Regions from separate parts of the Variovorax sp. P1_H12_2 genome, predicted to be linked through region 2. Evidence: riboswitches for the same ligand, from Rfam matches in the RefSeq annotation. Region 2 holds a riboswitch; the other holds the start of a gene.
The links. A riboswitch is a leader RNA that binds a small molecule or an ion and turns the genes downstream of it on or off. The one in region 2 is predicted to bind thiamine pyrophosphate.
Positions count from the first base shown of each region.

Region 1: another riboswitch for thiamine pyrophosphate. It lies ahead of AC1D2K_RS05385 (LuxE/PaaK family acyltransferase); the one in region 2 lies ahead of thiC (phosphomethylpyrimidine synthase ThiC).

Region 1 covers NZ_JBFUCI010000029.1:811-4,969, reverse strand. The annotation lists gene AC1D2K_RS05390 (acyl-CoA reductase) at 1-1,303, opposite strand, end outside; gene AC1D2K_RS05385 (LuxE/PaaK family acyltransferase) at 1,300-2,415, opposite strand; TPP riboswitch at 2,486-2,579, opposite strand; gene AC1D2K_RS05380 (class I fructose-bisphosphate aldolase) at 2,756-3,784, shown strand; gene AC1D2K_RS05375 (hypothetical protein) at 3,857-4,159, shown strand, end outside.
Region 2 covers NZ_JBFUCI010000089.1:4,889-9,047, forward strand. The annotation lists gene AC1D2K_RS11665 (DUF3047 domain-containing protein) at 138-980, shown strand; gene AC1D2K_RS11670 (VTT domain-containing protein) at 1,020-2,006, shown strand; TPP riboswitch at 2,034-2,139, shown strand; gene thiC (phosphomethylpyrimidine synthase ThiC) at 2,220-4,100, shown strand.

The DNA of each region.
Region 1 (4,159 bases), on a different contig from region 2:
GCAACTCCGACAGCCGGAACAGTTCGGCCGGTGCGGCCGCCACGCCCGCGGTCTGCAGAAAGGGCGGGTGCGCGGCCACTTGCGCGATCACCTGTTCCAGCGAATCGACCGCGACGACCTGGATGCTGCGGTTCAGCGCCGTGGGGGCCAAGGCCCGCGCTTCATCGGCGTAAGCGACGCCCCAGGCCGCACCGGCTTCGCCGATCAGCTCGCAGACAGGCTCGCCGCCGCCCGACATCGACTGCAGCTCGATGGCTTGCCGCCATCCGGCGACCGCGGCCGACTCCTCCAGCGCCAGGGCCCGGCGCGGGAAGCGGTTGTGCAGGTTGGCGAGCTCGCTGGCGAGGTACTGGGCGAATTCGCGCGGCGACACCTTGCCGCCGCGCTCGACGTAGAAGACATGCGGCGAATAGCAGCCCTGCTGGTCGTAGCGCATCACGTCCCAGGCGGCCAGGCGAGCCGTCGCCGGCGCGCGCAGGGTGTCGAGGGCCGCGGCGCCGACCAGGCCGAAGCCCAGCTTGTGGCCGTACGCCAGGAAGCGCGTCGTGACCGGGAGGCGGCGGCGGATGTCGTCCAGCGCGTCGTTGCCGCCGTAGGCGAGCACCGTGTCGGCCTCGGCATAGAGGGCCGACGCCTGTTCCTTCTCGCCGCCTTTCCACCACACCACGGCCAGGCAGTCGGCCAGCGGCGGGTGGACCTCGGCCAGCAGCCGCGCGAACAGGCCTGCGAACAGCGGCTCCGCGCTCGGCAGCTTGCCGATGTTGCCGGCCTTCACCAGCAATCCGCAGACCAGGCTCCACAGCGGCAGGGCCGGCACGTTGCCGGCCCAGCTGTGAACCAGCAGATCCGGCCCGAACGCCTTGGCCGCGCCGCCCTTGGGTCGCGGCTGGAACTCGTCCAGCAGCTTGGGATTGGCGAAGTCTTCGGCGACGAAGCGATGCAGTTGCGGCGCGCGAAAGGTCTGGAGGAAAGCCGTGAGGCCCAGGCGGACCATTTCGGCGTCATAGCRGCTGACGATCGGCAGCAGCTGGTCGGCCTGCATGCGGCAGGGGTCGGCCGGGTCGAGCAGGCGGGCGATCGCGCGATCCACCACGGCCACGATCTGCGACACGGTCATCGTCTTCAGATGGAGGCGGCTGGCCTGCTTGACCCGCAAGGCGAGCGCGGTCATCTGTGGCGGACTCAGCACGGGCACCGCGACTTCGAGCCGCGTGGTGCCCGATTCGAAGACCAGAGGCTGCCACTGCACGTCCGCCGGCGCCAGGCCAGGCAGGTAACCGGCAACCGCGCGRAGTGTCTTCATGCCGCTGCCGCCCGGATGAATTCCTCCACCGCCAGCGAACAGCCCTTGGCCTCAGCGCCTTCGGCGCGGCCGAGCAGCAGGAACCCGCCGTCGGCGGCCAGGCCTACGTCCTCGGTCAGGATGGTGGTCACGGAATTGAAGTTGGCGAGATCGCAATGGACCAGGATTCCGCGCTCGCTGCGCGCGACCTCGCGGCCCGTGAGCGGGTCGACCAGGCGCGAGCGGATCCAGTGCGGCCCCGACTTCACCGACGGCACCGACGCATTGCCGGCGTCGTAGAACTGCGTGCTCAGCTCGGTCATGCCGTACATGTTGATGCACTGCGATCGTTCGATGCCGAGCCGCGCCGACAGCTCCGCATAGAAGGCGTCGAGCGGCAATTCGCGCGACTGTCCCTTGTAGCCGCCGGTGTCCAGGACCCGGCTGCCTGCCGGCAGGCGGAACGACAGGCCGCGCTGCTCGAGTTCGTCGATCAGATGCACGAAGCTGTAGCTGGCGCCGAGCAGCGCATAGGGCGAGCCGCGGCGTTCGGCGTCCGCCAGCGCATCGCACAGGCCGGCGATGTCCAGCCCCTGCGGGCTCACGAAGTAGCGACTCTCCTCGGTGCCGAATTCATTCAGCGCGAGCGCCAGGTAGTGGGCCAGCGAGGAATTGGCCAGCACGGTTTCGGTGGGGAACAGGATGCCCATGCGCATCCGGCCGCTGCCGCGCATGAACCGGTTCGAGAAGTTGCGGATCATCGACCGGTCGTAGACCGCCAGCGTCGGATGAAAGTGACGGCCCTTCACCTCGCTGCGGGTCGTGCCGCTGGTCATGAAGACCCGGTCCGTGGCGGCCGGCGGCTCGCACCGCAGGTCGAGTTCCTTGAAGGCGTCGATCGGCACCGCCGGGATGTCGCTCCAGCGCTTCACGTGGCGCAGGGTTGCGCCGCGCCGCTGGCAGAAGCGCCGGTACGCCGGGTTGTTGCCGTACTGGTGGGCGAACAGGCGCAACGCCAGCCGATCGAACGCGTCGTCGGTGCACCCGTCCTGCGCGATGAAGGCGAGCACGTCGGCGACCACATCGCCGGCCGCGGCTGTGGCCGCGGGTCGATCTGCAGGGGGCTGGTTCATAAGGAGACTTCTTCGTGACCGTGAAACGGATGCTCCGAAGGCCACTTCGAGCACGGCAGGATCCGCCGATGATCGAAGTGTTGGCTCTTCTTCCGCCGGCATTAACCGGTTCAAGTTCGCGGGTTTGAATCTCAGCACTGTCGTGTGCACCCCGGAGCGTTGGCGATATTACATGCATCCCGGAGGTGCTGCTGCGAAGCGTGTTCACCGGGATCGGATGAAGGGTCATCGGATGCCCGTGCACGTGCAGACCTCGACCAAGACACCACGGCCGGCATGGGCTTGCGCTCCGGCGCCTCGAAGCAGGAGACTGAGTCCCGCTCGAACGAAGGGATCCGCCATGGCCACTTCCGATGATCTTCAAGCCACCGTGGAAGCGCTGGTTCGCAGGGGCAAGGGAATTCTTGCCGCCGACGAGAGCGGTCCGACCATTGCCAAGCGCTTCAAGGCGATCGGCGTCGAGTCGACGCCGGAGAACCGGCGCGCCTACCGCAGCCTGCTGCTGTCGACGCCCGGCCTGGGCGAGTACGTCAGCGGCGTCATCCTGTACGAGGAGACCCTGGGCCAGAGCGCGGACGACGGCGAGCTGCTCGCGGCCCTGGCCGCGCGGCAAGGCATCGTGCCGGGCATCAAGGTCGACGCCGGCAAGGGCCCGCTGGCACTCGCGCCCGGCGACGAGATCACGCAGGGACTCGACGGACTCGCCCAGCGCCTCGAAGCCTACGTGACGCAGGGCGCGCGCTTTGCGAAATGGCGCGCCGTCTACAACGTCTCCGGCACGCTYCCGAGCCGGATGGCGATCGAGGCCAACGCCGAGGCGCTCGCGCGCTACGCGGCGATCTGCCAGTCGCAGGGGGTGGTGCCGATCGTCGAGCCGGAGGTCCTGATCGACGGCGACCACAGCCTGGCGCGCTGCGCGGAGGTCACGCAGGAGGTGCTGCACGAAGTGTTCGTGGCCTTGCATCGCTATCGCGTGGTGCTCGAGCATATCCTGCTGAAGCCCAGCATGGTGGTGCCTGGCAAGGCGCATGCGCGGCAGGCCGGTCCCGAGGAGGTGGCGGCGGAGACCCTCCGCGTGCTGCGGCGCGCGGTGCCGGCGGCGGTCCCGGGCATCAACTTCCTGTCGGGCGGGCAGTCGCCTGTCGAAGCGACCGCCAACCTGGATGCGCTCAATCGCCCGGGCCGGCAGCCCTGGCAGCTGAGCTTCTCCTACGGGCGCGCGCTGCAGGATCCGGCGCTGCAGGCGTGGCAGGGTCAACCTGCCCATGCGCGCGCGTGCCAGGACGCGCTGCTCAAGCGGGCACGGCTCAATGGCCTGGCCAGCGAGGGGAAGTACAGCGCGGGGATGGAAGGGGAAGGCGCCCACTAGCGTCGATGGGGCGCGGTCATGCGGCCCGTCTTGCACGGCACTGCTGCGGCGACAATCCGAGGCTCCTTGAAAATGAACGCATCCATGCCGCTCGAACCGAACCTTCCTCTCTCCCCTGCGGATCCTTCGCCCGCGTCGCTGGAGACGAAGCGCGCGGCCCAGAGCGAGGGCAAGGCCCGTCGCTTGCGCAACGAAGCCGAGAAGCTCGCAGCCTGCTGCCTGGTCGTTCGCGCGGCTTCTGCTGCAGCGGACCACGAAGCGTTCGCCGAGGTGAGCCGTGCCGCGTCGAAGGCGCTTCGCGCCAAGTTCGGCGCTGGATCGATCACGTCGGCGTTTGCGTGGTTGGCCGGCGATGCGGGGCGAGCCGCACTGGCA
Region 2 (4,159 bases):
CCCGCAGGGAGACAGACCAATTCCTTTTGGGCTATTTATCTCGCGCCGCTCCTGCTCCACACTTCGCAGCTTGTGAGCGCTGCGCCGAAAGCGCAGCGCGAGCGCGTTCAACGGGCCACGGGGCCAAGAGGTGAATCATGGGCAGCAGGACGCTTCTTCGCACGGGAGACTGGCGGCGGCCGTGCACCGCGATGGCCCTGCCGGCCCTGGCCGCGCTGCTCTGGATGGCCGCGCCGCACGCGCGCGCGCAAGACAAGTCCGTGCTCACGCCCTTCTCGAGCGCGACCGGCGCCCAGGCGCCGGCGCCGTGGCACTTCACCACCTTGCCCAACAAGGTTCCGACCCGGTTCGAGGTCGAGCAACTCGAGGGCCAGCGCGTGCTCAAGGTCGACGCCAATGGCTCCTACGGCAATCTGGTCCACCCCGTCAGGGTGGAGCTCAACAGTCAGGCCACGCTGGCCTGGCGCTGGCGGGTCGAGGCGTTCGTCGAGGGCGCCGACCTGCGCACGCGCTCGGGTGACGATGGCGCCGCCAAGGTCTGCGTCTTCTTCGATTTTCCGGCCGACCGGCTGTCCGTCGGCGAGCGCACCCGTCTGTCGCTGGCGCGCCGCGCGACCGGCGAGGCGGTGCCGACCGAGACCCTGTGTTACGTCTGGGACAACAAGGAAGCCAAGGGCAACGCGTTCGACAACGCGTTCACGAAGCGCATCCGCATGGTCGTGCTCGAATCGGGCGCGGCGCCCAAGCCGGGCAGCTGGATCGCCGAACGGCGCAACCTGCTGACCGACTACAAGCGCGCCTTCGGCGACGAGGCCGGCGACCTCCTGCCCGACGTGACGGCGGTCGCCGTCTCGGCCGACGCCGACAACACGCACGGCCACGGCCTCGCCTATTTCTCGGACCTGGACCTGCGCGGCGCCCTGGCGACCCAGGTTGCCGGGCCGGCTCCCGCCGAGCGTCCTCCGACGCAGGGCCAGTAACAGCGCAGCATCTCATCGACTGTCAACGTCCCGAAAGCCATGAACGACTTTGTCGCACTCCTTGCCAGCCAGGGCGCCGCCCTGGTCTTCGCCGCCACGCTGGCGACGCGCCTCGGCGCGCCGGTGCCGGCGGTGCCCTTCCTGATCGTCGCCGGCGGGCTGACGGTCGGCGGGCAGGTGTCCTTCGTCGCGGTGGTGGTGGCGGCAGTGCTCGGCAACATCCTCGGCGATGGCGTCTGGTTCCTGGCCGGACGCCGCTGGGGCTACCGCGTGATGCGACTGCTCTGCCGCATCTCGCTGTCGCCCGACTCCTGCGTCAGGCGCAGCGAATCGATCCTCGGCCGCTGGGGCGGACTGTCGCTGATCGCAGCCAAGTTCGTGCCGGGGGTGTCGGTGGTGGCGCCGCCGATGGCGGGTGCGCTCGGCATGTCGAACCTGCGCTTCCTGTCCTATGAAACCGTGGCGGCGCTGATCTGGACGCTGGCCTTCCTGTTCGTCGGCCGGATCTTCCACGCCGCGATCCAGGACGTGCTGACCGTGATCTCCAACATCGGCCTGACCGCACTGGTGCTCGGCGTGCTGGCGCTGGCGGCATTCATCGGCTGGCGCTATCGCCAACGCCGGCTGGCGCAGCAGCAGGCCGACGACATCGAGCACATCCAGGTCGAGGCCTTGCGCGAAGCCCTGGCGGCGGGCGCCGGGCTGACGGTGATCGATGTGCGCTCCGACGAGGCGCGCGCCCTCGATGCGCGGGCGATCCCCGGCGCCATCGGCATCGGGCTCAAGCAGTTGCCGAAGCGGCTGGACACCTTTGCCGATGGGCGCGAGCTGGTGGTTTTCTGCGACTGCCCCGACGACGCCTCGGCGATCGCGGYGGCGCGCGTGCTGATGGCCGCCGGCCAGCCGCGGGTGCGCGTGCTGGCGGGCGGGCTGGACGCCTGGGTGGCGATGACTGCGGCCGACGCGTCCGGCGCCGCCGAGCCGAAGCGGGTGGTCGTTCCGCTGGCGGTTGCACGAACCGCTTGATCCTGCGGCCGCAGGCGGCCTAGAATCGGCCCCGCTCCGGGGTGCACGCAGACGCGTGCTGAGATGGCCAAGCGGCCAAACCCGCGAACTTGATCTGGTTCATACCAGCGTAAGAAGAGCTGCGACTCCCCGGCGCCCTCTCGTCCCTGAACGAGCGGTGCCGCAAGGAGGCATCGCGGAGCACCCGTTGATCCACAACCCGGAGTGCCCCGCATGAATGCCCACGACAAGTTCGCCTCCCTCCTCACGCTCACGCGCGAGCCCTTTCCCGCCTCGACCAAGGGCGTCATCGCCGGCGGCCGGCCCGACCTGCGGGTGCCGGTGCGCGAGGTTGCTCTGTCCAACGGCGAACAGGTTTCGCTCTACGACACTTCCGGCCCGTACACCGATCCGGCCGCCGACATCGATGTGCGTCGCGGGTTGCCTGGCGTGCGCGACGCCTGGATCGCCGAGCGCGGCGACACCGAGAGCTACGAAGGCCGGCTGCACCTGGCGCTTGACGACGGCGCGACGCACGCGGACCGCGACGCCCGGCGCATCGCCGAACTGCGCGCCGGCGCCGCCGCACTGCAGCGCACGCCGCGGCGTGCGAAGTCCGGCGCCAACGTGACGCAGATGCACTACGCGCGGCGCGGCATCGTCACGCCCGAGATGGAGTACGTGGCGCTGCGCGAGAACGGCCGCCGCGAATGGATGGCCGAGTACATGGCCGACGAGGCGCGCGAGAAGCGGCTGGCCGGCAACCCGATGGGCGCCCGCATCCCGAAGATCATCACGCCCGAATTCGTGCGCGAGGAGGTGGCGCGCGGCCGCGCCATCATCCCGGCCAACATCAACCACCCGGAAGTCGAGCCGATGGCGATCGGGCGCAACTTCAAGGTCAAGATCAACGCCAACATCGGCAACTCGGCCGTCACCTCGAGCATCGAGGAAGAGGTCGAGAAGCTGGTCTGGGCGATCCGCTGGGGCGCCGACAACGTGATGGACCTCTCCACCGGCCGCAACATTCACACCACGCGCGACTGGATCGTGCGCAACAGCCCGGTGCCGATCGGCACGGTGCCGATCTACCAGGCGCTGGAGAAGGTCGGCGGCGTGGCGGAAGACCTGACCTGGGAGATCTACCGCGACACGCTGATCGAGCAGGCCGAGCAGGGCGTCGACTACTTCACGATCCATGCGGGGCTGCGGCTGCCCTTCATCCACCTCACGGCCGACCGGCGCACCGGCATCGTCTCGCGCGGCGGCTCGATCATGGCCAAGTGGTGCATCTCGCACCACAGGGAGAGCTTCCTGTACACGCACTTCGAGGACATCTGCGAGATCATGAAGGCCTACGACGTGAGCTTCTCGCTCGGCGACGGCCTGCGCCCCGGCTGCGCCTCGGACGCCAACGACGAGGCCCAGTTCGCCGAACTGCGCACGCTGGGCGAGCTGACGCAGATCGCCTGGAAGCACGACGTCCAGACCATGATCGAAGGCCCGGGCCATGTGCCGATGCACCTGATCCAGGCCAACATGGACGAGCAGCTCAAGCACTGCCACGAGGCGCCGTTCTACACGCTGGGCCCGCTGACGATCGACATCGCGCCGGGCTACGACCACATCGCCAGCGCGATCGGCGCCGCGATGATCGGCTGGGCCGGCACCGCGATGCTGTGCTACGTGACGCCCAAGGAGCACCTGGGCCTGCCGGACCGCGACGACGTCAAGCAGGGCATCATCGCGTACAAGATCGCGGCCCATGCGGCCGACGTGGCCAAGGGGCACCCGGGAGCGCGCTCGCGCGACGACGCGCTGTCCAAGGCGCGCTTCGAGTTCCGCTGGCAGGACCAGTTCAACCTCGGCCTGGACCCCGACACCGCGCGCGAGTTCCACGACGAGACCTTGCCCAAGGACAGCAGCAAGGTGGCGCACTTCTGCTCGATGTGCGGCCCGAAGTTCTGCTCGATGAAGATCACGCAGGAGGTGCGCGAGTACGCCGCCCAGCGCGGCATCGAGGCCGGCGATGCGGTCGAGGATGGCATGGCCGGCAAGTCGGCCGAGTTCAAGGCGGCCGGCGGCGAGATCTACATTCCGATCCAGCCGGCCTGAAATGAAACATCCCCCGAAGCGCCTGCGGCGCCTCCCCCCCTCAAGGGGGGCGATACCAG